Regions from separate parts of the Enterobacter pseudoroggenkampii genome, predicted to be linked through region 3. Evidence: predicted binding sites of a transcription regulator. Region 3 holds the regulator's gene; each other region holds the start of a gene.
What was found. The regulator CRP, encoded in region 3, controls carbon source genes, mostly activating them, when cyclic AMP is high. The targets are predictions, from matches to a motif close to ATGTGANNNNNNTCACAT.
Positions count from the first base shown of each region.

Region 1: OTG14_RS18925 (2-hydroxycarboxylate transporter family protein) is a predicted target of CRP. The motif match lies at 4,119-4,136, and genes of this name have one in related genera.
Region 2: OTG14_RS12125 (YfcZ/YiiS family protein) is a predicted target of CRP. The motif match lies at 6,091-6,108, and genes of this name have one in related genera.
Region 4: OTG14_RS11305 (CidA/LrgA family protein) is a predicted target of CRP. The motif match lies at 5,131-5,148, and genes of this name have one in related genera.

Region 1 covers NZ_JAPMLV010000005.1:122,988-130,831, reverse strand. Annotated here, with positions in the region: gene OTG14_RS18940 (ornithine decarboxylase) at 1-1,553, shown strand, start outside; gene OTG14_RS18935 (response regulator) at 1,608-2,300, opposite strand; gene OTG14_RS18930 (ATP-binding protein) at 2,290-3,915, opposite strand; gene OTG14_RS18925 (2-hydroxycarboxylate transporter family protein) at 4,261-5,622, shown strand; gene OTG14_RS18920 (fumarylacetoacetate hydrolase family protein) at 5,640-6,503, shown strand; gene citC ([citrate (pro-3S)-lyase] ligase) at 6,514-7,536, shown strand; gene citD (citrate lyase acyl carrier protein) at 7,553-7,844, shown strand, end outside; gene citE (citrate (pro-3S)-lyase subunit beta) at 7,843-7,844, shown strand, end outside.
Region 2 covers NZ_JAPMLV010000001.1:2,483,073-2,490,916, forward strand. Annotated here, with positions in the region: gene prmB (50S ribosomal protein L3 N(5)-glutamine methyltransferase) at 1-527, opposite strand, end outside; gene smrB (endonuclease SmrB) at 673-1,224, shown strand; gene sixA (phosphohistidine phosphatase SixA) at 1,271-1,756, opposite strand; gene fadJ (fatty acid oxidation complex subunit alpha FadJ) at 1,966-4,113, opposite strand; gene fadI (acetyl-CoA C-acyltransferase FadI) at 4,113-5,423, opposite strand; gene OTG14_RS12125 (YfcZ/YiiS family protein) at 5,701-5,985, opposite strand; gene fadL (long-chain fatty acid transporter FadL) at 6,358-7,641, shown strand; gene mlaA (phospholipid-binding lipoprotein MlaA) at 7,686-7,844, opposite strand, start outside.
Region 3 covers NZ_JAPMLV010000007.1:134,096-141,939, reverse strand. Annotated here, with positions in the region: gene OTG14_RS21165 (hydrolase) at 1-533, shown strand, start outside; gene OTG14_RS21160 (YheU family protein) at 530-748, shown strand; gene OTG14_RS21155 (phosphoribulokinase) at 779-1,648, shown strand; gene OTG14_RS21150 (OsmC family protein) at 1,715-2,119, opposite strand; gene crp (cAMP-activated global transcriptional regulator CRP) at 2,431-3,063, shown strand; gene OTG14_RS21140 (YccS/YhfK family putative transporter) at 3,121-5,208, shown strand; gene argD (bifunctional acetylornithine/succinyldiaminopimelate transaminase) at 5,205-6,425, opposite strand; gene pabA (aminodeoxychorismate synthase component 2) at 6,512-7,075, opposite strand; partial or broken gene OTG14_RS21125 (putative adenosine monophosphate-protein transferase Fic) at 7,106-7,573, opposite strand; partial or broken gene OTG14_RS23760 (YhfG family protein) at 7,619-7,690, opposite strand; gene ppiA (peptidylprolyl isomerase A) at 7,796-7,844, opposite strand, start outside.
Region 4 covers NZ_JAPMLV010000001.1:2,307,887-2,315,730, forward strand. Annotated here, with positions in the region: gene OTG14_RS11275 (DedA family protein) at 1-26, shown strand, start outside; gene OTG14_RS11280 (SDR family oxidoreductase) at 109-873, opposite strand; gene mdtQ (multidrug resistance outer membrane protein MdtQ) at 924-2,342, opposite strand; gene dusC (tRNA dihydrouridine(16) synthase DusC) at 2,471-3,403, opposite strand; gene OTG14_RS11295 (AraC family transcriptional regulator) at 3,445-4,242, opposite strand; gene OTG14_RS11300 (type 1 glutamine amidotransferase) at 4,302-5,006, shown strand; gene OTG14_RS11305 (CidA/LrgA family protein) at 5,197-5,592, shown strand; gene OTG14_RS11310 (CidB/LrgB family autolysis modulator) at 5,589-6,284, shown strand; gene cdd (cytidine deaminase) at 6,414-7,298, shown strand; gene sanA (outer membrane permeability protein SanA) at 7,425-7,844, shown strand, end outside.

The sequences.
Region 1 (7,844 bases), on a different contig from region 3:
ACAAGGTAGTGACCAACGCGCTGCTCACCCGCGGCGACCTGGTGCTGTTCGACCGCAACAACCATAAATCTAACCACCACGGGGCGCTGATCCAGGCGGGTGCCACGCCGGTTTATCTGGAGGCTGCACGTAACCCGTTTGGCTTTATTGGCGGGATTGACGAGCACTGCTTTGACGACGCGTATCTGCGGGACCTGATCCGCGAGGCGGCGCCGGAGAAAGCCGACGAGGCGCGTCCGTTCCGCCTGGCGATCATTCAGCTCGGCACCTACGATGGGACGATCTACAACGCCCGTCAGGTGATCGACAAGATCGGCCATCTCTGCGACTACATCCTCTTTGACTCCGCCTGGGTGGGCTACGAGCAATTTATTCCGATGATGGCGGCAACGTCCCCGCTGTTGCTGGAGCTGAACGAGAACGATCCGGGCATTTTTGTGACCCAGTCGGTGCACAAACAGCAGGCCGGGTTCTCACAAACGTCGCAGATCCATAAAAAGGATAACCACATCCGCGGTCAGGCGCGTTTCTGCCCGCACAAGCGGCTGAACAACGCCTTTATGCTGCATGCCTCCACCAGCCCGTTTTACCCGCTGTTCGCCGCGCTGGATGTGAATGCCAAGATCCACGAAGGGGAAAGCGGGCGCAGGCTGTGGGCCGAGTGCGTTGAGCTGGGGATTGAGGCGCGCAAGGCGATCATTGCCAACTGTCATATGATCAAACCGTTTATCCCACCGGTGGTGGCGGGGCGGCCGTGGCAGGATCATCCGACGCACGCCATTGCCAGCGAGCTGCGCTTCTTCAGCTTTGAGCCGGGGGCCAAATGGCACGGGTTTGAGGGCTATGCTCACGAGCAGTACTTTGTCGACCCATGCAAGCTGCTGCTGACCACGCCGGGTATCGATGCCGAAACCGGGGAGTACACCGATTTCGGGATCCCGGCGACGATTCTGGCGCACTACCTGCGCGAAAACGGCATCGTGCCGGAGAAATGCGACCTCAACTCGATCCTGTTCCTGCTGACGCCTGCCGAAAGCAGCGAGAAGCTGGCGCAGCTGGTGGCGATGCTGGGGCAGTTTGAACAGCATATTGAAGACGATACGCCGCTGGCGGACGTGCTGCCGACGATCTTCCAGAAATACCCGGTGCGCTACCGGGATTATACCCTCCGCCAGCTGTGCCAGGAGATGCACGATCTCTACGTCAGCTTTGACGTGAAGGATTTGCAGAAGGCGATGTTCCGCAAGGAGAGCCTGCCTGAGGTGGTGATGAACCCGCAGGATGCCAATCAGGCGTATATTCGCGGAGACGTGGAGCTGGTTCGCATACGGGATGCCGAAGGACGGATTGCTGCCGAAGGGGCGCTGCCCTATCCGCCGGGCGTGCTGTGCGTGGTGCCGGGTGAAGTCTGGGGCGGGGCGGTACAGCGTTACTTCCTGGCGCTGGAGGAGGGGATCAACCTGCTGCCGGGCTTCTCGCCGGAGCTGCAGGGGGTTTACAGCGAGAAGGATGCCGACGGGATCAAGCGGCTGTATGGGTATGTGTTGAGATAGTGCGGGCTGCAGCCCTCACCCTAACCCTCTCCCACAGGGAGAGGGAACCTTTCATCAAACCGCACTACGCTTGTACATCCTCCTCGGATGCCCAATCTTGCCGTACAGCATCTCCACCGTCAGAAAACCTGCCTCCACGCAGTGTTCCAGATAGCGCCGGGTGGTGGTTTTGCTTAATCCCGTTTCGCTCACCACCTCATCCACGGTAAAGCAGTGGGTTGCCTTGTCGTTAAACAGTGACTGCACCCGCGCCAGCGTATTCTCCTCAATACCCTTGCTGCCGTTGTCCTGGCGGTAGTTTTTCGCCTGTAGCTGATACAGCGAATCCACGTTCTGCTGGTCGACAATCTTCCAGACCCGCTGCTGTTCGGCAAACTGCACAAACCGCTCCAGCGACTGGCTGAGCCGCTTCCAGGAGACGGGTTTGAGGATGTAGTCGAACGCGCCGTTGCGGATCGCCTGGCTGCAGGTATCCATATCGCTGGCGGCGGTAATAAAAATCACCGAGCAGTTGGCACGGGCCAGCATGGGGTTATTGATCAGCGAGATCCCTTTGCCGTCTGGCAGATAGTTATCCAGCAGCACCAGCTGCGGCTGTTTGTTTGCAAGCTCTGCCTGGGCCGCAGCCAGCGACGAGGCAATGCCCACCAGCCTCAGTCGCGGATGTTTGCTTATCAGCTCCGCGTGCAGTTGCGCCAGCTCGTTCTCGTCTTCAACAATCAGTACGTCGATAAGTTCATGTTGCATAGTCGGTGTCTTCCAGTTGCCGGGCGGTTCCCGTGGCCGGGATAAACAAGGAGAAAATGGCGCCGCGCGGGGTATTATCGGCAACTTCTATCGCGCCGCCAGCCTGTGTGACATAGCTTTCGATCAGATACAGGCCAATCCCATGATCGCCGCGTGTTTTGGTGGTGATGCCGCGTTCAAAGATCCGGTCACGGATCTCCGGTGTAATGCCAACGCCCTGGTCGGCCACTTCAATAATCAGCTCCTGTTCGCTGAGTTTTATCAGCACTTCTACCGGCGCATGGGGAAGCGGCGATCGCTGTGTCGCTTCGATGGCGTTATCCAGCAGGTTGCCAATAATCGAAATCAGCTCTTGCTCCCCTAACGGCAGGAACGGCCTGTCCAGCCGACATGCCGGGTCGAAACTCAGTTCGACGCCTTTCTCCCGCGCGCGGGCGGCTTTCCCCAGCAGCAGGCCGCACAGGGTCGGGGAGCTGAAGCGCGAAGAGATAAAGTCCAGCAGCTCCTGGGCATGCTCCGACTGCGCCTGAATGTAGCCAATGGCTTCCTCATAGCGGCCCATATGCAGCAGGCCGGAGAGCGTGGTCATTCGGTTTAACTGCTCATGGCGCATAATACGCAGGTTATCGACATAGCGTTTTACCTGGCTGAGCTGGGCGCTCAGCGAGTCGATTTCGTTGCGATCGCGGAAGGTGATCACCCACCCCTGCAGCGACCCCTCAAGCATGATGTGCACCCGGCTGGCAATTACCGTGAGATCGTTAAAACGGCAAATCTCGTCATGGGTATCTTTCGCCAGCATCGTCTGCGTGTCGAAGAACGGGACCGGATCGATAACCTGGCTTATCAGCTGCCCGCGCAGCTCACGGGCCGGCTGGCTCAGACCCAGCAGCTTGCGCGCCGCCTGGTTGATCACTTCAATCCGCCGCCGATCGTCAATGGCAATCACCCCTTCATAAATAGACTCCATTAGCGCCTTCTGCTGGCGCACCAGCAGCCCGATTTCTCGCGGCTCAAGAGAGAAGATCTGCTTCTTGATGCTGCGGGTAAAGAACCAGGAGAAGATAAAGAGAGCGATCAGCAGCAGCACGGCGGCAATCAGGATATTGACCACCTTACTGACGGTAATGGTGTCCAGGTAGCTGGTGAGATAGCCGACCGAAACAATGCCGACCACCTGTCCGGCAGCGTTGAAGATGGGGGCCTTACTGCGCAGCGAAATACCCAACCCGCCTTTGCGAATGGTGGTGGTGCTTTTACCCTGCAATACGGCTTCGTTGTCTCCGCCAACCAGGGTTGTGCCCACTCTGTCGGCAAAGACGGAGTGAAAAAGATGCTGACCCTTATTATCACCAATCACAATAAAGCTGGCGTCACTGTGCGCAGAAATCTTCTGCATAAAATCATGGATGGCGCTGATATTTTTTTGTTCAACTTCATTACGCAATGTCGGAATAAGCGCAATTTCTTCAGCCTGTATTTTGGCTCGCGTACTCATTTCCTGATATAGCTGTTTTCCGACGTCGGCATAATAATATCCGCCCAGTAACGCAAAAAGTACTGAGAAAAAGGCAACCAGCGAAATAAACAACTTGATCTGGAAAGAGACTTTCATAACTATCACGCAAGGTAGCAGCAAAGATCGCCAATATATCATCTTTTTTCACGCGGACGCCCGCTTTGCCGAAAACTTGTGATCCCTTGCACAGCGGGCGCTGTAAAAGCGTTATCCTAAAGTCTGCCGTGCCTCTGGCTGCATGAACAAATGTTATTTGTTTGTTCGATTCGGAAAAGAAACCATAAAAACCACGCTAATAAATAAGGTATAAATCACATTAAATAAAAGAAACCATTAAAACCATAGCTGCCATTAAAACTTCGCTTTTAATATGCCATTCCTCACATAAAGTAAGCCTTTGTGACTCTAAGCTGAACGCACAAAATAACCAAGGGGCTTATTATGAGCACAACTGACGATTCTTTCTCTGTTACCCACGACCCGATTGAAATTCAGCGACCTTCGCTCAAAGAGCGTTGGTGGCATATTATGGATACCTGGAAAATTGGGATTATTCCTCTGCCGCTGTTCGTTCTGGCGGGCGCACTGATCGCGATTGATTGCCTGGGCGGAAAACTGCCGAGCGATATCGTGGTGATGGTGGCAACGCTGGCCTTCTTCGGCTTTGCCTGCGGCGAGTTTGGCAAACGCCTGCCGATTGTCGGCAAGCTCGGCGCGGCGGCGATTTGCGCCACCTTTATTCCTTCCGCGCTGGTCTACTATGGCCTGCTGCCGGACGTGGTGGTCGAGTCCACCACCAAGTTCTACAAATCCACCAACATTCTCTATCTCTATATCTGCTGCATTATTGTCGGCAGCATCATGAGCATGAACCGCACGGTGCTGATTCAGGGCTTCCTTCGCATCTTCTTCCCGATGCTGTGCGGCGAAATCGTCGGCATGCTGGTGGGGATGGGCGTCGGCCTGGCGCTGGGTCTTGAGCCGTTCCAGATCTTCTTCTTTATCATTCTGCCTATTATGGCGGGCGGCGTCGGGGAAGGGGCGATCCCGCTTTCCATCGGCTATGCCACCTTACTGCACATGGACCAGGGCGTGGCGCTCGGCCGCGTGCTGCCGATGGTGATGCTCGGTGGTCTGACGGCGATCATTATCTCCGGCTGCCTGAACCAGCTCGGTAAACGTTTCCCGCACCTGACCGGTGAAGGCCAGCTGATGCCTAACCGCGCCAATGCCGATACCACCGTCTCTCAGCCTGCGTTCTCCGGCAAAGCGGATGTGACCACTATCGCCTCCGGCGCGCTGCTGGCGGTGCTGCTCTACATGCTGGGCATGCTCGGCCACAAGCTGATTGGCCTGCCTGCTCCGGTCGGCATGCTGTTTATGGCGGTGCTGGTGAAGCTCTGCAACGGCGCTTCTCCACGCCTGCTGGAAGGTTCTCAGGTGGTGTACAAATTCTTCCAGACTTCTGTGACCTACCCGATCCTCTTCGCCGTTGGCGTGGCCATCACCCCATGGCATGAACTGGTGGCGGCGTTCACCGTCAGCAACCTGCTGGTGATTGTCAGCACCGTTTCTGCACTGGTCGCCACCGGCTTCTTCGTCGGCAAAAAGATTGGTATGCACCCGATTGATGTCGCCATCGTCTCCTGCTGCCAGAGCGGCCAGGGCGGTACCGGCGACGTGGCGATCCTGACCGCAGGCAACCGCATGAGCCTGATGCCGTTCGCCCAGATTGCTACCCGTATCGGCGGGGCGATTAACGTCTCTGTCTCACTGCTGATTCTGGGCAACTTCCTCGTTTAAGTTTTCAGGAAAGAACAATGAAACTCGCAAGCTTTTTATACCAGGGAAAACGCAGCTACGGCATCGTCCAGGCCGACGGCGTGATTGATTTAGGCCGCCGTCTGGGCGACCGCTACAGCGACCTCAAGGCGCTGCTGCAGGGCAACGGGCTGGCACAGGCCACCCGCTACCTGAACGATGCCGTGGACGTGCCGATGAGCGCCATCACCTTCTTACCGGTGATTGAGCAGCCGGAAAAAATCCTCTGCGTGGGCATGAACTACGCCGACAAGCGCAAGGAGTTTGACCAGCACAACCCGGCCCCAACGCTGTTTGTCCGCTTCCCGGATTCACAGACCGGCCACAACGAGCCGGTGCTGAAGCCGCGCCACTCCAGCGAATTCGACTACGAAGGCGAGCTGGCGGTGATCATCGGTAAAGGCGGAGAGAACATCAGCCGCGAAGACGCCCTGCGCCACGTGGCGGGCTACAGCTGCTACATGGACGGCTCCGCCCGCGACTGGCAGCACACCTGGTTTACCGCCGGTAAAAACTGGCGTCAGACCGGCGCGTTCGGCCCGTGGATGGCAACGGCGGACGAGATCCCGGATCCGCATCAGCTGGCGATCCGCACCTGGCTGAACGGCCGCATGGTGCAGGAAGACAACACCAGCAGCATGATCCACAAGGTTGCGGAGCTGATTGAGTACATCAGCACCTTTACCCGCTTAAGCCCAGGCGACGTGATCATCACCGGATCCCCGGGCGGGGTGGGTAAAAAGCGTAACCCGCCGCTGTTTATGAAAGAGGGCGACCGCATTGAGGTGGAGATCGAGCATATCGGTCATCTGAGCAACGTGATCGTGGAAGCGCCAGCCGTCGGGCTTGCGGCGGCACACTGAGTAAGGCGGCATGAACAGTCAACCCATCGATTTTCGCCACACCCTCGTGGCGAAGCATCCGGAACGCTTAAGCCAGATCCGTTACCTGCTGGCAGACAGCGGCCTTGGCCTGGACAACGACATCACGCTGTTTGTCGAAGCCTGGTCAGGCCCGCAGCTGGTGGGTTGCGCAGGGCTTGCCGCCAACGTCATCAAGTGCGTGGCGGTCAACGAGCAGCTTCGCGGCGAGAACCTCAGCGCGCGGCTGCTGGCAGAGGTGGAACATGCGGCGCTGGAGCGCGGCCATTTTCATCTTTTCCTCTGCACCCGTCCGTGCAATCGGGAGCGCTTTGCCCGCAGCGGCTTCTGGCCGATTGCCCAGAGCGGGAACAACGCCGTGCTGATGGAGAACACCCCGCAGGGGATCGAGCGCTACTGCCGTTCTCTGCGCGCGAACCGCAGGTGCGGGGAGAAGATTGGCGCCATCGTGATGAACGCCAATCCGTTCACCCTCGGCCACCGCCATCTGGTGGAGCAGGCGGCGGCGCAGTGCGACGCCCTGCACCTGTTCGTGGTGCGCGAAGACGCGTCGTTCTTCCCGTTCAGCGCGCGCCTCGAGATGGTGCGCGCGGGCGTGGCGCATCTGCCGAACGTGGTGGTGCATGAAGGCTCGCAGTACATCATCTCTCGCGCCACGTTTCCGGCCTACTTCCTGAAGGAGACCGGCAAAGTGCAGCAGGCGTGGAGCGAGATCGACGTGCTGATCTTCCGGGACTTTATCGCCCCGGCGCTCGGCATCACGCACCGCTTCATCGGCTCGGAGCCGTTCTGCGATATCACCCGTCAGTACAACCAGACGCTGCACGACCTGCTGGCCTCGCATATCGAGGTGGTGGAGATGCCGCGCATCAAGGCCACCGGCAACGCCATATCGGCATCCGAAGTGCGCCGATTACTGAAGACACAGCAGTTTTCCCGGATCCGGGAGATTGTCCCGGACTCCACCTTCGCGCATCTCGAAACGCATTACCGTGCGAGTGCGGAAGTCGCTTAACTACCAGGAATTTATCATGAAAATTGTAAGGGAGGCGCTGGCCGGAACGCAGGAGTCCAGCGACCTGATGGTGAAAATCGCTCCCGCTCACGGCGAGCTGGAGATCGTCATCCACAGCGAAGTGATTAAGCAGTTTGGCGAGCACATTCGCCAGGTGGTCAACGACACATTGCGCGCCATGAACGTGCACCAGGCATTAATCATTATTGAAGACAAAGGGGCGCTGGACTGTGTGATCCGCGCCCGCCTGCAAAGCGCGCTGATGCGTGCCGCCGATGAACAGGCCATCAACTGGGGGGCGCTGAAAT
Region 2 (7,844 bases), on a different contig from region 3:
ATGTTGTGCTCGGTCACGGCCAGCGCGTCGGTGGAGATATCAACGGCGTCTACTTCCGCTTCCGGGAAGGCGTAAGCGCAGGCGATGGCGATGCAGCCGCTGCCGGTACACATGTCCAGAATGTGCTGCGGCTGATGGCCAATCAGGCCTTCAAAGTGGTTGTTGATCAGCTCACCAATCGGCGAGCGCGGCACCAGCACGCGTTCATCGACATAGAACTCGTGGCCGCAGAACCAGGCTTTGTTGGTCAGATAGGCGACCGGAATACGTTCGTTCACGCGGCGGATCACGCGCTCTACGATGCGGTGTTTTTCGCTGGAGGTCAGGCGCGCGGTGCGCATGTCTTCCGGGATATCCAGCGGCAGGTAGAGGGACGGCAGCACCAGCTGCACGGCTTCATCCCACGGGTTATCGGTACCATGACCGTACCAGATATTGGCGGCGCTGAAGCGGCTAACCGACCAGCGCAACATGTCCTGTATGGTATGCAGCTCGTTTACTGCTTCATCGACAAAAATTTTATCCACTCTTTCCTCCAGGGCATGCTCGCATAATTTTCGGCGGCTAGTTTGCCATGAAGACGGCGATAAATCAGCAATGACGCGTCTCGCTTGAGGTTAAAAAATGCGTTTAGTCGGGTACACTGTCGGAAATACGAGATGAGAATGACGAATGAAAAAGAAAACATCGCTCAGCGAGGAGGATCAGGCGCTCTTCCGGCAGCTAATGACCGGGACGCGTAAAATCGCGCAGGACACCATTGTCCATCGCCCGCAGCGTAAAAAAATCAGCGAAGTACCGGTCAAACGTCTGCTGCAGGAGCAGGCGGATAACAGCCACTATTTTTCAGATGAATTTCAGCCGCTGCTCAATACTCAGGGTGCGGTGAAATACGTACGCGAAGACGTCAGCCATTTTGAGCTGAAAAAGTTACGTCGCGGAGATTATTCGCCGGAGCTGTTTCTCGATCTGCACGGTTTAACGCAGATGCAGGCGAAACAGGAGCTGGGGGCATTGATCGCCGCCTGTCGTCGTGAACATGTTTTCTGCGCCTGCGTGATGCACGGCCACGGTAAGCATATCCTCAAGCAGCAGACGCCGCTGTGGCTGGCTCAGCATCCACACGTGATGGCGTTTCATCAGGCACCAAAAGAGTACGGCGGAGATGCCGCATTGCTGGTGTTGATTGAAGTGGAAGAGTGGCAGCCGCCAGAGTTGCCCTGACTGAATGGCGGGAAGCACATTGCACCCCGCCATATCGCACGTCACGTCAGATGGCTTTTGCCATCTTCAGGTTGCACGGACTCATTTGCCAGTTGAAGACACCTTTGCCCGTTTCGTCGAGAGAAACATTGGCAATGGCGGATGTCGTGAACATCGGCGGGGTCTCGCCAGGGCACAGCTCAGATACCAGATAGCCAACCAGTGGCAGGTGGGAAATGACCAGCGCGGAAGCGACACCTTCATTGCACAGCGCCTGAAGATAAGCGCTGACAAGACCGACATCGCCACACGGGGTGAGTTCAGGGAGAACATCCACACTGGATGGCAGGTTCATACACTCCCCTACCACGTCCAGCGTCTGTTCTGCACGCAGGAACGGACTCACCAGAACGCGTTCGATGTCCACTTTTTGACCGTTAAGCCAGTTCGCCATCAGACGAGATTCGTCGCAGCCACAGACGGTCAAAGGACGTACTGAGTCACTGGCGGCATCGAGTGCCGCGTCGCCGTGACGCATGATAAAAACTTGCATATTGCACCGCTTTTGTTAACCAGAATCACCGGCGTTAACTACCCGCGATAAATGCTGCGAGGTAGAAAACCCGATGGTCGGGCATTGTGCCTGATCCATTCGGTGAATGAAACGCTGTTTTTTACCTCAATGGCGTAAGTATAGTCAATCTCTGTTTACAAAATCGCCAGAACAGGTTCATTCACTTCAGGATTTACCCTTCTTTGACCTCAGCTTACGAGGACAGTTTCCCTTGCAGGCCAAAATGTCTGGCCCCGTTCCGCCATCTGCAATAACTCGTCACACGGTGTAAACCGTGGACCATATTGCGAAGCCAGACGTTGCAGGATAGCAACCACTTCACCCGCGCCGAGCGTATCCATGTAACGGAACGGGCCGCCAAGGAACGGCGGGAAACCAATGCCAAATACCGCGCCGATGTCGCCATCGCGCGCGCTCTTGATCACCTGTTCACCAAAGCAGCGCGCCGCTTCATTGAGCATCATCATCACGCAGCGTTCAGCGCACTGAACGGCGGACAGTTTTCCCTGACCGGTGGTCGAAATAAGCCCATAAACCGAAGGGTCGACCTGTTTCTTGCTTTTACGCCCTTTCGCGCCGTAAAGATAGAAACCGCGTTCATTTTTTCTGCCTTTGCGATCGTCCTTCAAAATTGCAGAAACAATGTTTGCAGGCGGGCTAAAACGATCGCCATAAGCCGCCTCCAGTACAGGTATAATTTTAGTGCCGGTGTCTATTCCCACCTCATCCAAAAGTTGGATTGGGCCAACGGGGAAACCAAACTTTACCAGCGCCTCGTCGACATGTTCGATCTTCTCGCCTTCCGTCAGCAGCCGCATGGCTTCATTAATGTAGGGCGCCAGAATGCGGTTGACGTAGAAGCCGGCTTTGTCTGCGACCACGATCGGCGTTTTACCCTGCTTCTTCGCCAGCTTGACTACCGTGGCGATGGTTTGCGGACTGGTGGTTGCGTGTGGAATAACTTCCACCAGCGGCATTTTTTCCACCGGACTAAAGAAGTGCAGCCCGATCACCTGCTCCGGACGCGTGGCTTTCGCCGCGATATCGCCAATCGGTAATGACGACGTATTGGAGGCAAAAATGGTATGCGCGGCGCAATGCTGTTCAACGTCTGCCACCATCTGCTGCTTAAGCGCCAGATCCTCAAACACGGCTTCAATCACCAGATCGCGGTGCGCAAAACCGCTGTAATCCGTTGTGCCGGAGATCATCGCCAGGGTTTTATCACGCTCGCTTGCCTTGATATGGCGGCGCTTGACCTTTTGATCAAGGTTCTGCCAGCTGTACTGCAGCGCGTGGTTGATCCCCTTAGGATTAATGTCTTTGATGCGTACAGGCAATTTGCCTTTGCTGGCGGTAACAAAAGCGATACCGCCGCCCATGAGTCCTCCACCCAGTACGCCAATGGCACGCAGCGGCGCAGGCGATGCCTCGCTGCCCGGGTCTTTTTTCACGTCCGTGCTGGCGAAGAAGATGCTGCGCAGCGCCTGTGACTGCGGCGTCATCGCCAGTTCGCCAAAGGCTTTGGCCTCCGCGGCATAGCCGCTACTGCTGCCCTGCGACAGCCCGGTTTCGATCACGTCCAGGATCCGCTTTGCCGCCGGATAATTGCCTTTGGTCTTTTGTTCGGTCTTTTTGCCCACCATGTTGAACAGGAGCGTTCTGCCCAGTGGCCCTGCCAGCACGCGCTCGCGAACCGGCAGAGGACGTCTTGCCTGACGCCCTTTCAGCGCAAGCTCAACGGCGGCCTCCAACAAAATGGACTGCGGCACGACGTCATCGACCAGACCGGCCTTCAGCGCCTGACGAGCTCGCAGCTGTTTACCGGTTAAGATCATCTCCAGCGCCGTGCTGACGCCCACCAGGCGCGGCAGTCGTTGCGTTCCGCCGGAGCCTGGCAGCAAGCCCAGCTGCACTTCCGGCAGACCCAGAATGGTTTTCGGATCGTCGGTACATATACGGCTGTGGCACGCCAGCGCAAGCTCCAGCCCGCCGCCCAGACAGGCACCGTGGATCGCGGCGATAACCGGGATCGGCAGGCCGTTTATCTCCGCCATGACCTGCTGGCCCTGACGCGCCAGCTCTTCGGCTTCCAGCGCGCTTTGCGCCCGGGCGATCATGTTGATATCCGCCCCGGCTATAAAGTTGTCGGGTTTGGCAGAGATAAACACCAGGCCGCGAATGGCTTTGTTCTCGCGGATCTGCTTTAGCATCGCGCGCACCTGAACACCAAATTCGGCCTTCAGGGTATTCATCTTTTCATCCGGCACATCAATAGTGATAACGGCCACGTTATCGAGGCGAACCGTCAGATTAAATGCAGATGGCATATCCATTATTCAGCCTCCAGAACCATTGCTGCACCAAGGCCGCCCGCCGCACAGGCGGTAACAAGGCCAAACCCGCCGCCACGGCGACGAAGTTCATGTAATGTTTGCGTGATCATTCGCGCGCCGGTGGCAGCAAACGGATGACCATAAGCGATAGAGCCGCCCAGCACGTTGAATTTGCTCTGATCCACTTCACCCGTGGCATGGGCGCGGCCCAGCACATCGCGGGCGAAACGCTCGCTTGCCAGCAGCTGGACGTTGGCCAGGGTTTGCGCGGCAAACGCTTCGTGCATATCAATCAGGGTTAAATCGGCCAGCGTCAGCCCCGCGCGATCCAGCGCCAGCGGCGTGGACCACGCCGGACCTAACAGCATGTCCTGCCAGACATCAATGGCGGTGAAGGCATAGCTGCGTAAATAGCCCAGGGGAGTAATGCCCAGCTCCTTCGCACGGGATTCGGTCATCAGGATCACGGCGGCGGCCCCGTCCGTCAGCGGCGTACTGTTCGCCGCCGTCACCGTGCCGTGCTTGCGATCAAACGCCGGGCGCAGTTTGGCGTAATCTGCCAGCGTCGAGGTGCCGCGAATATTGTTATCTTCCGCAAGCGGTTCGCGATAGGGTGGAATGTAGGCGGTCATGACCTCGTCGGTCAGCTTGCCTTCCGACCAGGCTTTTGCCGCAAGCTGATGCGAGCGATGCGCCAGCGCATCCTGCTGTTCACGGGTAATGCCGTAGGTTTTCGCCATCTGCTCGGCGGTATCGCCCATGCGCAGACCGGTGGAATATTCCGCTACGGCAGGTGGCACGGGCATCAGATCGCGCAGACGTAAACGCGAGAAGAGTTTGAGTTTCTGACCCGTCGTACGGGCTTTGTTAGCATCGACCAGGATACGCGCCAGCTTTTTACTGACCCCAATCGGCAGTACCGAAGAGGAGTCCGCCCCGCCCGCAATCCCGGCGCGGATAGTCCCCGCCATCAGGCTTTCGGCGACGTTCGCCACGGCCTGGAAACTGGTCGCACAGGCGCGACTGACGCTGTAGGCATCGGTGTGCACGTTCATCCCGGTACCAAGGACGATTTCCCGCGCAATGTTGGGGGCTTCAGGCATCTGCACAACCTGGCCGAAAACCAGCTGTTCGATGACCTCAGGCGGAATTTCGCTGCGAGCCAGCATCTCCCCCACTACCATTTTCCCCAGGTCGACGGCCGGTATGCCATGAAACGCCGTTGCCTGACGCGCAAATGGCGTGCGCAATCCACTGACTATGGCAATGCGATCGCCCTGACGGGTAATAAGCGGTAATGCCTGACTCATAACACTCCCCTGTAAAAAATTTTTGCAAACTCAAAGTGGTCTGACCTGATAATAGTCTTAACCATTTTTTTACATTCAGCCAATCGGGGAAACGAAAAAGTGCGAGCTAAAACACAGAGAAGAAAAAGAAAATGCCCCTGCATGGCAGGGGCATTTGTGCGGTATGTTGCCGGGTGCGCAAGGTAAAAGCAAAACGGTAACCCGTAGGTTACCGTTTTTAATGTTTGCGCCCTCTCCCGTGGGAGAGGGTCGGGGTGAGGGCATCAGGCCGCAGAAATTAACGCAGACCCAGCTGGAAAATCAGCGTTTCTGCTTCGCAGGCGAAGACAAAGTCGATGTCCAGCTTCACGCCGCCTTCCACTTCGGTAAAGGTAGACTTGATTTCACAAGGATCGGATTCAACGTCACGCGCACGCTTGCTCAGCGCAGTAAGGGTCTCTTCCGCTTCGGCACGGTTGGTGAATACGCGGCTGTAAGAGGCGGTGCAATCGGTGTTGTCCATGATGGTTCCAACATCCATACAGCAGCAAACCGGGGTTTCATCAGCACTGCATTTACTCATAGCTCAATTTCCTCTGTATTCGCGCAGCGCGCGAGATAAACACGATGCTGCTATTTTACGCCCCGGCGCGGGCTCTCTCCAGCCGTTAATGGCGCAAAATCGGATAAGTGACCAATATCACACTAAAAAATGATCTAAAACAAAAACCACCCTTTTGGGTGAGTCTCGATGGTCACAATTTTGCCAACCAGATCTCGTTTCACGAAACATGTTTGAAAATATTAATAAACAAACTTGCAACATTCCGGCTGGTCAGACCTATACTCTGGCCACTGGTCTGATTTGTCTGTCATACCTCAGACCCTACACTTCGCGCTCCTGTTACGGTATGTAACAATTATTGAATAAAAATAACTCAATGAGGTTATGGTCATGAGCCAGAAAACCCTGTTCAACAAGACTGCGCTGGCAGTCGCAGTGGCACTCGTCTCCACTTCCGCATGGTCAGCGGGCTTTCAGTTAAACGAATTTTCTTCCTCTGGCCTTGGCCGCGCATATTCCGGGGAAGGCGCTATTGCTGATGATGCAGGTAACGCGAGTCGTAACCCTGCATTGATCATGATGTTTGATCGTCCGACCTTCTCTGCTGGTGCGGTTTATATCGATCCTGATGTAAACATTTCCGGTAAGTCGCCTTATACGGGTGCGAGTCTTAAAGCGGACAATATTGCCCCAACAGCATGGATCCCTAACCTGCACTTCGTTGCGCCTATCAATGAACAGTTTGGCTGGGGTGCATCCGTAACGTCTAACTACGGCCTTGCTACCGAGTTCAATAACAACTACCCGGCAGGTGAATACGGCGGTAAAACAGACCTTACCACGCTGAACCTCAACCTGAGCGGTGCGTATCGCCTGAACGATAACTGGAGTTTTGGCCTGGGCTTTGATGCCGTCTACGCCGATGCCAAAATCGAACGTTATTCCGGGGAACAGACTGCTCGCCTGCCAAAAAACAGCAATAAAATTGCCAGCCTTGAAGGTGATGAGTGGGGCTATGGCTGGAACGCCGGTATCCTGTACGAACTGGATAAAAACAACCGCTGGGGTCTGACCTATCGTTCCGAAGTGAAAATTGACTTCGACGGCGATTACAAGAGCGGCATCCTGAAGCCTGTGAACAACCTGGTTCCCGGTGCAGGTACCACCATTCCTTGGGGAACGTCAAACCAGACCGTTCCAGGTTCACTGTCGCTGCATTTGCCAGAAATGTGGGAAGTGTCCGGTTACAACCGCGTTGCACCACAATGGGCTATTCACTATAGCCTGGCCTATACCAGCTGGAGCCAGTTCCAGGAGCTGAAAGCGACCGGAACCAATGGTCAAACGCTGTTCTATAAGGACGAAAGCTTCCACGACGCCTATCGTATTGCGCTGGGTACCACCTACTACTACGATAAAAACTGGACTTTCCGCTCCGGTATCGCATTTGACGACAGCCCGGTTCCGGCAGACAAGCGTTCTATTTCGATTCCGGATCAGGACCGCTTCTGGTTAAGTGCAGGCGCGACATATGCGTTCAACGAGAATGCATCCATCGATGCGGGCGTTTCTTATATGCACGGTCAGAAAGTGACGTTCCAGGAAGGCCCTTACGAGTTTACCTCTGAAGGTAAAGCCTGGCTGTTCGGTACGAACTTCAACTACGCGTTCTAATCGTACTGGAATCAAAAAAGGTGAGCATTGCTCACCTTTTTTATTTACTGTGAATCGATATCTTTTAGTTCGTTTTCGATAGCCTTCGCGTTTGGATTCTCTTCCGGCTTCAGCTTACCGCCGTTGGCGATAAAGTCATGATTCTGGAAGTACGCTTCACGCACCATAATGTACGGGTCAGAAGACTGGCGCAGCAGACCATC
Region 3 (7,844 bases):
TAGCCAAAGAGGGTGAAACCGTCCCGCTGGATGCCGCCGTCATTGTCTCCGCACCGTTTATGCTGGAGCAGTGCAGCTACCACATGGATAAAGGCTTTTCCCGCGTCTATCAGCGCTACCTGCTCAACCTGCTGAAGGCCAACGCGGCGCGTAAGCTGAAAGCCTACCCGGATACCCTGCCGGTCAGCCTGCGTCAGCTGAAAAAGGTGCGCCGTATTCGCGAGTTCGACGACCTGATCACCGCGAAAATCCACGGCTTCGCCGATGCGATTGACTATTATCGTCAGTGCAGCGCCATGCCGCTGCTCAGCAAGATCACGCAGCCGACGCTGATCATTCATGCCAAAGATGACCCGTTTATGGATCATCACTCGATCCCCGCTCAGGAATTCCTGCCCGACAACGTTCACTATCAGTTGACCGAGCACGGCGGCCACGTCGGGTTTATCGGCGGTACGCTGCGCCGCCCGAAAATGTGGCTTGAGACGCGTATTCCTGACTGGCTAACCCCTTATCTGGACGGTGCAAAATGATTATTCCCTGGCAGGATCTGGCTCCCGAAACACTCGATAATCTGATTGAAAGCTTTGTATTACGCGAAGGCACCGATTATGGTGAACAGGAACGCTCGCTTGAGCAAAAGGTCAACGATGTTAAGCGCCAGCTGAAAAGCGGCGACGTGGTGCTGGTGTGGTCAGAACTGCATGAGACGGTCAATATCATGCCCCGCAACGCGTTTCACGGCTGATCTTCCACCCTTTTCAGTCAGGGAGTTGCTATGTCTGCCAGACATCCGGTTATTGCCGTTACGGGGTCGAGTGGTGCGGGAACCACCACCACCAGCCTCGCCTTTCGCAAGATTTTCGCCCAGCTGAATCTTCGTGCGGCGGAGGTCGAAGGCGACAGCTTTCACCGCTACACGCGTCCGGAGATGGATATGGCCATCCGTAAAGCGCGCGATCTGGGTAAACACATCAGCTATTTCGGCCCGGAAGCCAATGACTTCGGCCTGCTGGAACAAACCTTTATAGAGTACGGTCAGAGCGGCAAAGGGCAGTCCCGCAAGTATCTGCATACCTATGATGAAGCCGTTCCCTGGAATCAGGTGCCGGGGACGTTCACCCCGTGGCAACCGCTGCCGGAACCCACCGACGTACTGTTTTACGAAGGATTGCACGGTGGCGTGGTCACCCCTCAACACGACGTGGCGCGCCACGTGGACCTGCTGGTCGGCGTGGTCCCTATCGTTAACCTGGAGTGGATCCAGAAGCTGACGCGCGACATGAGCGAGCGCGGCCATTCACGAGAGGCGGTGATGGACTCGGTGGTGCGCTCCATGGAAGATTACATCAACTTCCTGACGCCGCAGTTCTCCCGCACCCATATCAACTTCCAGCGCGTGCCGACGGTGGATACCTCCAACCCGTTTGCGGCCAAAAGCATCCCGTCTCTGGATGAGAGCTTTGTGGTGATCCATTTCCGCAATCTCGAAGGCATTGATTACCCCTGGCTACTGGCCATGCTGCAGGGCTCGTTTATTTCGCACATGAATACGTTAGTCGTGCCGGGCGGAAAAATGGGGCTGGCGATGGAGCTCATCATGACGCCGCTGGTGGAGCGACTGATGGAAGGGAAGCAGATTGCGTGAACATGTTCCCTCTCCCTGTGGGAGAGGGTTAGGGTGAGGGCATCAACACGCACGATGCCCCAATAATTAAGCCTCGATCACTTCATACGAATGCGTGATTTTTACCGCTTTCTCCAGCATTAACGCCACAGAGCAGTACTTCTCCGCAGACAGATCCACCGCACGCGAGACCGCTGCGTCCTTCAACTCTTTACCGGTGACCACAAAGTGCAGATTAATATGGGTGAACAGGCGTGGCGCCTCTTCGCGACGTTCTGACGTGAGTTTAACCTCACAATCCGTCACGTCATGACGACCTTTTTGCAGAATCGACACCACGTCAATGGCGCTGCATCCCCCTGCCGCCATCAGCACCATTTCCATTGGGCTTGGCGCTTTATCGCCGGAGTTACCGTCCATCAAAATCTGGTGTCCTGACGCGGACTCGCCCAGGAACGTTAAACCTTCAACCCATTTCACGCGCGCTTGCATATTCTTAAACTCCAACGTTGCATTTTTGGTGACAGATTACGCGTGCGTTACATTTCTCGCAATGGAAGGCGACCTGCATCATGCTGAAGCGAGACACCAGGAGACACGCGGCGAAAGCTATGCTAAAACACTCTGGATGCTACAGTAATACATTGACGTTACACATGTATGCAGAGGACATCAAACTTTACTGGCTGCGAAACGTTACGGTAGCCGACTTCCCAGGGTATGGGTAAGAATTCGATTGCAACCCCAGAGTCCGGATGCATCTGATGACTCTGGTGACAGCTTATAACAGAGGATAACAGCGCATGGTGCTTGGCAAACCGCAAACAGACCCGACTCTCGAATGGTTCTTGTCTCATTGCCACATTCATAAGTACCCATCAAAGAGCACGCTGATTCACCAGGGTGAAAAAGCGGAAACGTTGTATTACATCGTTAAAGGCTCGGTGGCAGTGCTGATCAAAGATGAAGAAGGGAAAGAGATGATCCTTTCTTATCTGAACCAGGGCGATTTCATCGGTGAACTGGGCCTGTTTGAAGAGGGCCAGGAACGTAGCGCCTGGGTTCGTGCAAAGACAGCATGTGAAGTGGCTGAAATTTCTTACAAGAAGTTCCGTCAGCTGATTCAGGTTAACCCTGACATCCTGATGCGTCTTTCTTCCCAGATGGCGCGCCGTCTGCAGGTCACCTCAGAGAAAGTGGGCAACCTCGCCTTCCTGGACGTGACTGGCCGTATCGCACAGACCCTGCTGAACCTGGCGAAACAGCCAGACGCTATGACCCACCCGGACGGCATGCAAATTAAAATTACCCGTCAGGAAATTGGTCAGATCGTCGGTTGCTCTCGTGAAACGGTGGGTCGTATCCTGAAAATGCTGGAAGATCAAAACCTGATCTCTGCCCACGGTAAAACCATCGTGGTTTACGGAACGCGTTAATTCCGCTTAAACGGCGTGCCATCGCAAGGTGTCACGCCGTTTTTGTCTCTACTCCCCATGTGGCGCAGGCTGATCTATCACCCGGAAGTTAACTACGCACTGCGACAAACGCTGGTGTTGTGTCTTCCCGTGGCTATAGGCCTGATCCTCGGACATCTTCAGCAAGGTCTGCTGTTTTCCCTCGTGCCTGCCTGCTGCAACATCGCCGGTCTGGACACGCCGCATAAGCGCTTTTTCAAACGCCTGATTATCGGCGGCTGCCTGTTTGCGGGCTGTAGCCTCGCCGTACAGCTTTTACTGGCTCGGGATATCCCGCTGCCGCTGATCCTGACTGTGCTGGCGATGACCCTCGGCGTCACGGCGGAAATCAGTTCGCTGCACGCCCGCTTGCTTCCCGCGTCGCTGATTGCGGCCATTTTCACGCTGAGCCTCGCCGGGAATATGCCGGTGTGGGAGCCGCTGCTGATCTACGCCCTGGGGACATTATGGTACGGCCTGTTTAACTGGTTCTGGTTCTGGCTGTGGCGGGAGCAGCCGCTGCGTGAATCCCTGAGCCTGCTCTATGTGCAGCTTGCGGATTACTGCGAAGCCAAATACACCCTGCTGACCCAGCATACCGATCCGGAAAAATCCTTACCGCCCCTGCTGACGCGCCAGCAGAAGGTGGTGGATCTGATAAGCCAGTGCTATCAGCAGCTGCATATGCTCGCCGCCAACAAGAACCACGAGTACAAACGGCTGCTGCGCACCTTCCAGGTCGGGCTGGATCTGCAGGAGCATATCTCCGTGAGCCTGCACCACCCGCAGGAGGTACAAAAGCTGGTCGAGCGCAGTCACGCCGAAGCGGTGATCCGCTGGAACGCGCAGACGGTGTCCGCACGCCTGCGCGTGCTGGCCGATGATATTCTCTATCACCGCTACCCGACGCGCTTTAACATGGATAAGCAGCTGGGCGCGCTGGAGAAAATCGCTCGTCAGCATCCGGATAACCCGGTCGGCCAGTTTGCCGCCTGGCACTTCAGCCGTATCGCCCGCGTGTTGCGCACGCAGCGCCCGCTCTATCCGCGCGACCTGATGGCGGATAAGCAGAAACGGCTGCCGCTATTGCCCGCGCTCAAAAGCTATCTTTCTCTTAAATCGTCCGCCCTGCGCAACGCCGCACGTATTAGCGTGATGCTCAGTACCGCCAGCCTGATGGGCATGGCGCTGCATCTGCCGAAACCCTACTGGATCTTAATGACCGTGCTGTTTGTCACCCAGAACGGCTATGGCGCCACGCGGGTGCGTATTCTGCATCGGGCTGGCGGAACGATGGCCGGGCTGATCATCGCGGGCGTGACGCTGCACTTCCACGTGCCGGAAGGCTATACTCTGGCAGGAATGCTGGCGGTTACGCTGGTGAGCTACCTGATTATCCGCAAAAACTACGGCTGGGCGATGGTGGGCTTTACGGTGACGGCGGTATATACCCTGCAGCTGCTCACGCTCAATGGCGAACAGTTTATTGTCGCCAGGCTGATTGATACCCTGATCGGCTGTCTGATTGCCTTTGGCGGCATGGTCTGGCTGTGGCCGCAGTGGCAAAGTGGACTGCTGCGCCAGAACGCCCACGACGCGCTGGAAGCCGACCAGCAGGCCATTCGCCTGATCCTGAGCGACGACCCGCAGCCGTCGCCGCTGGCGTATCAGCGCATGAAGGTCAACCAGGCGCACAACGCCCTGTTTAACTCGCTCAACCAGGCAATGCAGGAGCCGGGCTTTAACTCGCACTATCTGGCAGATATGAAGCTGTGGGTGACGCACAGCCAGTTTATCGTCGAGCACATTAACGCCATGACCACGCTGGCGCGCGAGCACACGATGCTGACACCGGATCTGGCGCAGCGCTATTTGCAGTCGTGTGAAATTGCGTTGCAGCGGTGTCAGCAGCGTCTGGAGTATGACTCGCCGGGTGAGTCGGGAGATTCGAACATTCTGGAAGCGCCGGAAACGTTAACCCACGGGCCAATGAGCACCCTGGAGCAGCATTTGCAGCGCGTACTGGGGCATCTGAACACCATGCACACCATTTCGTCGGTGGCATGGCGTCAGCGTCCGCATCACGGGATTTGGCTAACCCGCAGGTTGAAGCGGACGGCGTATTAACCTTTTACGATCTTCGCGACCGCGGCGGCAAACCGGGTTAACCCGTCTTCAATGTCTTTGTCTTCCACCACCAGCGACGGTGCAAAGCGCATCACGTCCGGCCCGGCGTTGAGCACCATCACCCCTTCGCGAGCGGCGGCGTGCAGGAAGTCGCGCGCGCGGCCCTTATACTGCGGCTTCAGCTCGGCACCAATCAATAACCCCATCCCGCGGATCTCGCTGAACACATCGTACTGCTCGTCAATCTTTTGCAGGTGTTTTACGAACAGCTCGCGCTTCGCGCTGACGCCGTTCAACACCTCTGGCGTGTTGATGATGTCGAACGCGGCACCCGCCACGGCGCTCGCCAGCGGGTTACCACCGTAGGTGGAGCCGTGAGAACCGACGTGGAACGCGGAGGCGATCTCCTGCGTCGTCAGTACCGCACTCACCGGGAAACCGCCGCCGAGCGCTTTAGCACTGGTCAGAATATCCGGCGTCACGCCGTAGTGCATATACGCGAACAGATCGCCGGTACGTCCCATTCCGCACTGCACTTCATCAAAGACCAGCAGCGCCTGATGTTCGTCGCACAGCGCGCGCAGCCCTTTCAGGAATTCCGGGGTTGCCGCCGTCACGCCGCCTTCACCCTGGATCGGCTCAACGACTACCGCGCAGGTATGGTCGTCCATCACCGCTTTCACCGCGTGCAGATCGTTAAACGGCACGTGGACGATATCAGCCGGTTTCGGGCCAAACCCGTCGGAATACTTCGGCTGGCCGCCAACGGAGACGGTAAAGAAGGAGCGTCCGTGGAAGGCATTGTGGAAGGCGATGATTTTGGTTTTGTACGGGCTGTGGCGCGTTGTGGCGTAGTAGCGCGCCAGCTTAAAGGCGGTTTCGTTGGCTTCGGTGCCGGAGTTCATAAACAGCACGCGCTCGGCGAAGGTGGCATCGATGATCTTACGTCCCAGGCGCAGCGCCGGTTCGTTGGTGAACACGTTGCTGGTGTGCCACAGGGTTTCCCCCTGTGTTTTCAGCGCCTCCACCAGCGCGGGATGGCAATGACCCAGCGCCGTGACCGCAATACCGCCCGCGAAATCCACATACTCTTTACCCTGCTGATCCCAGACGCGGCTGCCTTTCCCCTTCACCGGGATAAACTCAGCCGGTGCATAAATCGGCAGGATCACTTCATCGAATGTCGCGCGGGTAATTGCTGGTTGTTCAGTTGCCATGTCATGACCATCCATTTTATGTCACAGTGATTGTGAAAATATAATCACAAAATATGCATAAAAAATCACAGCAAGGCAACAGTTATTCAGCGATGGAGGAAATTTGCCAGCAGCGCATGGCCCTGCTCGCTGAGGATGCTTTCCGGGTGGAACTGCACGCCTTCGAGGTCCCATTCGCGGTGACGAATCCCCATGATCTCCTGCGTATCGCTCCAGGCCGTCACCTCAAAGCAGTCGGGCAGCGTCGGCGGGTCAATGACCAGGGAATGGTAGCGCGTCACGGTTAACGGATTATTGAGCCCCGTGAACACTCCGGTGCCCGTGTGGGTGACCGGCGAGGTTTTACCGTGCATCACTTTGGCGGCGCGCACGATGGTGGCACCAAACGCCTGGGCAATCGCCTGATGGCCCAGACAGACGCCCAGGATCGGCAGCCTGCCGGCATAGTGCTGGATCACATCCAGAGAAATACCCGACTCCGAGGGCGTACACGGCCCCGGAGAAATCACGATTTTCTGTGGAGCCAGCGTCTCGATATCGGCGAGATCGATCTCGTCGTTGCGACGAACAACCACCTCGGCACCCAGTTCGCAAAAATACTGGTAAAGGTTCCAGGTGAAAGAATCGTAGTTATCAATCAGCAGAATCATGGCGGCTCCCGAAAAAAATGCCGCCCTATTCTACTCAGATTCCCGCGCTTCGCTCACTACTTTGGCAAAGATAGCGTTCAGCGCGGATAAATCACCCGTTGCGCCGCTGCGGTTAGCCGCCACCCACTGCTCGGGATCGATATCGCGCCAGTCCAGCGCGTAGCCTGCATGGAGCGCCAATTGCTCGAAGAACACGCGTTGGGCAATACCGTTGCCGCGCATGAAGGGATGCAGCATGTTGATTTCGCAGTAATAGTGGCTAACCCGGTCAACAAACGCCGCTATCTCAAGACCCACAAGATATTTTTCGCTTTCCAGCGCCGCCATCAGCTCGTTACCCATCTTTTCGATGTATTCGAAATGGCAGAACGGAATATCACCTTTAAAAATATCCTCGGTACGGAGTTCGCCTGCCCGCTTCATCTCGCTGCGGTACAAATGACGATGAATAAGGCACAGATGGGGCAACCCAGGCGCGGAAGGCCCAAGCTCCAGCGTCTCAATGTGGGGTTCCGAGGGACCATTACCTTTTTCAAGGAGACAACTGGCCTGTAAATTGACGTTACGCTGCTGTTCCCAGAGACGGGATTTTTGCTTGTCGGTGAGTTTTTTCACTTAACGCCTCCCTGAATAGTCCGTTTGCCACAAGTATAAGCAGCAAAACGCGCTTTCGCAGGGAGGGCGACATCACGCGGGCAGGAGAGCCCGCGTTCAGAAGAATTACGGCAGAACTTTTGCGGAGAGGATAACCACCGGTTTTGACGGCACA
Region 4 (7,844 bases), on a different contig from region 3:
GGGAAAAGAGGCGGGATGAGGAGTGAGTGCGGCCTGATGCTCTCACCCTAACCCTCTCCCACAGGGAGAGGGAACTAAAAACACCCTCTCTCACAGGGAGAGGGGAACCTACCCCTCCGGCTTAAACTGCGGGTTCGCCAGCATAAAGCCCCCGTCGACGATAAACGATTGCCCCGTTGTATAGCTGGCGTCGCTGTCGCACAGCCACGCGACCAGGCTGGCAATCTCTTTGGTATGGCCCGGTCTTGCCAGCGGGATTTCCGGCATTGAACCGTCCTTCACTTCGCTGTCGTCCATGTCATTCATCGGCGTAGCAATGGCACCCGGTGCGACGGCGTTCACCAGAATATTGTGCTTAACCAGCTCCATCGCCATGGATTTGGTTAACCCGCCGAGCGCGTGTTTCGCCGCCGTATAGGCGCTGGCCTCAGGAAGCGGCGTGTGCTCATGCACCGAGGTGATGTTCACAATCCGCCCCCCTTTCCCCTGCTTCACCATCTGCCTTGCGGCAATTTGTGAACAGAGAAACGCGCCGTCCACGTCGACGGTGAAAATATTCCGCCAGTCGTCAAACGGCATCTCGAGGAACGGCGCTTTGGTCATCGCCCCTGCATTATTGACCAGCACGTCCAGCCGACCAAAACGCGCAATCAGCGTTTCAATAGCCTCAGCGCCTTCCGGCAGCGTGCTTAAATCAAGATGGATAGCCTCCGCGCGCTGCCCCTGCGCTTCAACTTCGCGGCAGGTTTCCAGCGCCCCTTTCTCATCCGAGTGCCAGGTGACGCCAATATCAAACCCGCGCTCAGCCAGCATCAGGGCCGTGGTTTTCCCAATCCCGGAATCCGATGCGGTAACAATCGCTACTCTGGTCATACTCACCTCCTGAAAAACTGCAAAGAGGTAAGTATAGATAATGGCCTTTTTTAGCCATGATGATAGCCACCGCCCAGCGCCGAGGTCAGCTGCAGGGTAGCGTCGACATATTGCCCCTTCAGCAGCACGCCTTCGAGGTGCTCTTTGAGGGCCGGTATTCTGGCTTCACTGACACGGGAGCCCGCAATAATCCCCGCGCTGAAACGCGCCTGTGCCAGCGCCACAACCCGTGCCGCATCTTTTTCAACCTGCTGCTGTTGGCCGTTCTTCGCCATCAGCGTTTCGACTTCGCTGGCGGTGCGTGCCACCTGATTGACGGCCTCCACCACCGCTTTGTTGTAGTTGGCTACCGAAAGGTTGTTCTGCGCCTGAGCGATATCCAGGCTGGCGTTCAGCCTGCCGCTGTCAAAAATTGGCAGCGTCAGCCCGGCGGTGACGCCCATCTGCTGCGCGGATGAACGGAACAGATCGCTCAGGTGGAGGGCATCCTGCTGTAAGAACGCCATCAGGTTCACGTCAGGATAGAACGCCGCTCTGGCGGCCTCTACCTCGCTCATGGAGGCTTCGATATACCAGTGCGCCTCCTGAAGATCCGGACGGCGTGCCAGCAGTTCATATCCGAGCGTCGACGGTAACGAGGCTTCCACCGTCGGCAAGGCGTGCCGCGTTAGCTTCACGGAGGAGGAGTTCGTCAGCGCGACCAGACGCGCCTCTATGGCTTTCATCTTCCCGTTGACCTCGGCCAGCTGCTCTTCGGTTTTGCTGGCGTTGATATCCGTTTCGACACCCTCCACGGAGGAGGTGATGCCGTGCTGGTACAGCTCGCGATCGGCACCGATAATATTGTCCTGCTCATGTTTGATCTGCGCGAGAACCTCCCCCACGGCGGCCTGCGTTTGCCATTCCCAGTAAAGCCGCGCCACGCTGCTGGCCAGCAGCTGACGGGTCTGCTCCAGCTCCGCTTTTTGCGCATTCACTTTGCCAATCCGGGCTTCGACCTGCGCGCGATTTTTACCCCACAGATCGAGATCCCAGCCTGCGGTCAGGCCAAAGGTGCCGTTGGTGTACCACGGCCCGGTGGTCCCTGCCGCCGGGTCGGTAATGGCAAAGGGTCCCATCAGCCCTTCGGCGGACATTTTCTGACGTTCCGCATCGGCGGAAAAATCAATTTGCGGGCCGTCGGCAGCCATAGTGGCTTTTGCCTGGGCTTCGGCAAGCGTAATCCGCTGACGGGCAATCTGCATATCCGGCGCATCGCTTAATGCTTTCGCAATAAGCCCGTTAAGCTGGGGATCGTTATACGCCTTCCACCACGCATTTTTCGGCCAGTCGGTATAATGCAATGAGGTATTCACAGACTTGGCGGCCGGTTGTGTATTTAGCGGAGAGACGGTGGAATGTTCAGGTGCGCAGGCTGCCAGAATTAATGCAAAGGGGACACTCAGAGATAAAATAAGAGAACGTTTCATTACGCCATATACTCAAAAAATAAAGGCGAAAAATACGCTTGATACTATTTATTTTTTTAGTAATGCGTGGCAATCCGTAAATTGTTATACATTTACATAATCAGAAAATTATTCACCAAATGAATAAATTACTTTGACTGAATAACCCGTGCAATATCAGAGGACGTCTGTAATGTACGAATCTCCTGAAATAACCCCAGCGCTTCATCGTACTCTTTACGTAAATAACTCAGCCACTGCTTAATTCGCGCGACGTGATACAAACCGGTGTCCCCCTGCTTTTCCAGACGACTGTATTTTTGCAGCAGCGTGACGACGTCTGCCCAGGGCATACGCGGTTCGTTATATTTCACCACCCGGCTGAGGTTCGGCACATTCAGTGCGCCGCGGCCAATCATGACCGCATCGCAGCCGGTGGCATGCAGACAGGCCTGCGCGCTCTCGTAGTCCCAGATTTCGCCGTTGGCGATCACCGGAATGGTGAGGCGTTTGCGGATCTCACCGATCGCCTGCCAGTTAATACGATCGGCTTTGTAGCCTTCTTCTTTGGTACGGCCATGCACCACCAGCTCGGTGGCCCCGGCCTGCTGCACCGCATCGGCGATTTCAAACTGCCGCGCGTCGCTGTCCCACCCCAGGCGCACCTTAACCGTCACCGGCAAATGCGACGGCACGGCCTCGCGCATGGCTTTCGCGCCGCGATAAATCAGCTCAGGATCCTTCAGCAAGGTCGCCCCGCCGCCGCTGCCGTTGACCAGCTTAGACGGGCAGCCGCAGTTGAGATCCACCCCGTAAGAGCCCAGCTCAACCGCACGGGCAGCGTTTTCCGCCAGCCATTCCGGATACTGGCCAAGCAGCTGAATACGCACCAGCGTGCCGGAAGAGGTCCGGCTCTGGTTGTGCAGCTCGGGACACAGTCGGAAGAAGGCTTTTACCGGCAACAGCATATCGACCACGCGCAGAAACTCCGTCACGCAGAGATCGTAATCGTTCACCTCGGTCAGAAGCTCGCGCACGAGGGAGTCGAGCACGCCTTCCATTGGGGCCAGTAAAACACGCATAGCAGTACCTGTGAAAAAAGACGCGCTATAGTAGCCGCTCTCTATATCGCTGGGAAGCGCTTCTGTTCAGGCAGAAAGTCACCCGGCGTTGCCCCAACAATGGCGCGAAACGCCGCCGCAAATGCCGCCGGGCCGGAAAAGCCCAGCATCCAGGCCACCTGCTTAACCGGGTATCCGTTGGCGAGCAGGTCCAGCGAGGCACAAATCCTGGCACGCTGTCGCCAGGCCCGGAAGCTAAAGCCGGTATCGTTGATAAACGCGCGTGAAAACGTGCGTTCAGACATCGCGGCCCGTTCCGCCAGCCTTTCCAGAGAAAGATCCCAGAGATTGTTGGCAATGATGTCACAGGCAATGCGATGTAAGCGCTCATCCACGGGCATCGGTAATTCGGCCGAGATTTGCTGAGCTTCACTGAGGATATCGAGCAGCAAAACGGCCATGCTGCGCTGACTGGCTGGCCGGTATTCCGCGCTGAACAGCCCGGCAATCAGCTCTTTGAACAACGCTGTGGCCATAATCACATGAACCTCGTCTTTCCGTTTAAAAGGCTCGCATTGCGCTATCAGCGCCGGGCTAAACCAGACCGCGCGCAGCTCCGTTGTGGATAACACGCTGTAGGTATGCTCCTGAAAGGGAGGGATCCACAGCGCGCGCTGTGGCGGTATGACCCAGCGTTTGCTGCCGGTTTCGACCAGCATGACCCCTTTGATGGCAAACAAAAGTTGTCCCTGCGAATGCTGGTGAGGCGGATCGACTTCGCCGCGCGTATAGCGAATCGCCCCTCTTGACCATCCGATAGCATCGTCGTGAATTGGCGTTTTATCGATAACGGTTGGCATTTCACATTCCCCCCTTCCTCTTATGATGCTGCTTGTACATGTAACCAGAGAGAGACGCAATGCACATCCATTTTATTATTCATGAACATTTCGAGGCGCCAGGCGCCTATGAAATCTGGGGGAAAAGTCGCGGCTGCAGTCTGAGCTACACCAGAGTGTATCAGGGCGATCCTGTACCCGAAACGCCAGGGCACACAGACTTGCTCATCATCATGGGAGGCCCGCAGTCACCCGCCACCACGCGTGAGGAATGCCCCTGGTTTGATGCGCAGGCGGAAAAGACGCTCATCAGCCGCGCGATAGAGGCGGGTAAAACGGTGATTGGCGTTTGTCTGGGCTCGCAGCTTATCGGCGAAGCGCTGGGCGCAGCGTTTTGTCATAGCCCGGAAAAAGAGATCGGCAAATTCCCCATCAGGCTCACAGATGCAGGCAAGGCGAACCCGCTGTTTGAGGACTTTGGCAGCGTGCTGAACGTCGGTCACTGGCATAACGACATGCCAGGGTTGACGCCGCAGGCTAAGGTTCTGGCTTACAGCGAGGGCTGTCCCCGCCAGATTGTGCAATACAGCGAACGGGTTTACGGTTTCCAGTGCCATATGGAGCTAACGCCGGAGCTGGTAGAGTTGCTGATTGAGCATTCGCAGTGTGACCTCCGCCGCGCGGGTGAATTCCGTTTTGTCGAAACGGCAGAAAAACTCCGCTCGCATGATTATTGCGAAATGAACCAGGTGCTGTTTTCTTTTCTCGATAAACTGACCGCCTGACGCTGATGCCTTCTCTGGCACGCCGTTTCGCCAGCGCAATCCCTTTCCTCTAAACTGTAGCCTGCACCGGTAAGGTGATACCGGACGTTCCATTCCGGAATGTCTGGTATGCTCAAAATTCATGATGTGATCCATGGCACATTTTTAGGTTTAATTGTATGATGAATGCGTTTCAGCAAGGACTATCACCATGAGCAAATCATTGAACATTATCTGGCAATATCTGCGCGCATTCGTCCTGATTTACGCCTGTCTGTATGCCGGGATTTTCATCGCGTCGCTGCTGCCCATCACCATCCCCGGCAGCATTATCGGCATGCTGATCCTCTTCGTTTTGCTGGCGCTGCAAATCCTGCCCGCAAAATGGGTCAACCCCGGCTGCTTCGTCCTCATTCGCTATATGGCGCTGCTTTTCGTACCTATCGGCGTCGGGGTCATGCAGTATTTTGATTTGCTCAAGGCCCAGTTCGGCCCGATCGTGGTCTCCTGCGCGGTCAGTACGCTGGTGGTTTTCCTGGTGGTGAGCTGGAGTTCACATCTGGTGCATGGCGAACGTAACGTGATTGGGGAGAAAACAAAAAAATGATGGCCAATATCTGGTGGTCCCTGCCGCTCACCCTGGCAGTGTTCTTCGCCGCGCGCAAGCTTGCCGCACGTTTCAAAATGCCGTTGCTGAACCCGCTGCTGGTGGCAATGGTGGTGATTATCCCGTTCCTGCTGCTCACCGGCATTCCTTACGAACGCTACTTTGCCGGCAGCAAAATCTTAAACGACCTGCTGCAGCCCGCCGTCGTGGCGCTCGCCTTTCCTTTATACGAGCAGCTGCACCAGATCCGCGCCCGCTGGAAATCCATCATTACCATCTGTTTTGTCGGCAGCCTGGTGGCGATGATTACCGGTACGTCGGTGGCGCTGTTGATGGGGGCCTCGCCGCAAATTGCCGCCTCTATTCTGCCAAAATCGGTGACCACGCCTATCGCGATGGCGGTTGGGGGCAGCCTCGGCGGTATTCCGGCCATCAGCGCGATGTGCGTCATTTTCGTCGGTATTCTCGGCGCGGTGTTTGGCCACACCCTGCTGAACGCGATGCGTATTCATACTAAAGCGGCACGGGGGCTGTCGATGGGCACCGCCTCGCACGCGCTGGGCACGGCCCGCTGCGCGGAGCTGGATTATCAGGAAGGAGCGTTTAGCTCCCTGGCGCTGGTGATCTGCGGGATTATTACCTCTCTGCTGGCCCCGTTCATTTTCCCGCTTATTCTGGCAGTGATGGGCTAAAATTTGCGATGCGTCGCGCAAATTTCATTTTGATTTCATAAGTTGCATACATAATGAGAAGTGGATCACATATAAAGCCCTGACGGCTCCGTAAACTACCGATCCATTAACCTTTATGAGGCAAACGCCATGCACCCACGTTTTCAAGCTGCTTTCGCCCAGCTTGCAGAGAATTTGCAGTCAGCCCTTGCTCCCGTTCTGGCAGATGCGCACTTCCCCGCCCTGCTGACCGCGGAGCAGGTCACGATGCTGAAACAGGCAACGGGACTGGACGAAGACGCGCTGGCTTTCGCACTGCTTCCTCTGGCTGCCGCCTGCGCGCGGGCCGATCTCTCCCACTTCAACGTCGGGGCCATTGCGCGCGGCGTCAGCGGCACCTGGTACTTCGGCGGCAACATGGAGTTCCTGGGCGCAACCATGCAGCAGACCGTTCACGCCGAGCAGAGCGCCATCAGCCACGCCTGGCTGCGCGGTGAAAAAGCCCTGAGCGCCATTACCGTTAACTACACTCCGTGCGGCCACTGCCGTCAGTTTATGAACGAGCTGAACAGCGGGCTGCAGCTGCGCATCAATCTGCCAGGCCGCGCGCCGCACACGCTGGGGGATTATCTGCCTGACGCGTTTGGCCCGAAAGATCTGGAGATCAAAACCCTGCTGATGGACGATCAGAACCACGGTTTCGCCCTGTCCGGCGATGACCTGAGCCAGGCGGCGATTACCGCCGCCAACAAGAGCCACACGCCGTACAGCAAGTCCCCGAGCGGCGTGGCGCTGCAGTGCCGCGATGGCCGAATTTTCACCGGCAGCTATGCGGAAAACGCCGCGTTTAACCCAACGCTGCCGCCGCTGCAGGGCGCACTTAACCTGCTGAGCCTGAACGGCTATGACTATCCGGACATTCAGCGCGCCATTCTGGCCGAGATTGCCGATGCGCCGCTGATCCAGTGGGATGCCACTGCCGCAACGCTCAAAGCATTAGGCTGTACGACAATTGACCGCGTACTGCTGGCGTGATCCTTCCGGCGGGCAGAAATGCCCGCCAGTTTGCTGAAAAACCCCTCAGTTGAGTCGCTGTTTCTTGCGCTAACCAGGCGGGTAAAGTAGCCTGAGTTAAATTTCATCCACGCACGAGCCATCTGCATGTTAAAGCGCGTTTTTTACAGCCTGTCTGTCCTGGTCGGCATACTGCTGTTGATCGTGCTCGGTCTCGACCGCTGGATGAGCTGGAAAACCGCCCCCTACATCTTTGACGACCTGCAGGACCTGCCCTATCGTCAGGTTGGCGTGGTGCTCGGCACCGCCAAGTATTACCGCACCGGCGTCATCAACCAGTATTACCGTTACCGCATTCAGGGCGCGCTGAACGCCTACAACAGCGGCAAGGTGAACTACCTGCTGCTGAGCGGGGATAACGCCCTGCAAAGCTACAATGAACCGGTGACGATGCGTAAGGACCTGATTGCCGCGGGCGTGGATCCTGCCGATATCGTGCTCGACTACGCCGGGTTCCGCACCCTGGACTCCATCGTGCGCACGCGCAAAGTCTTCGACACCAACGAC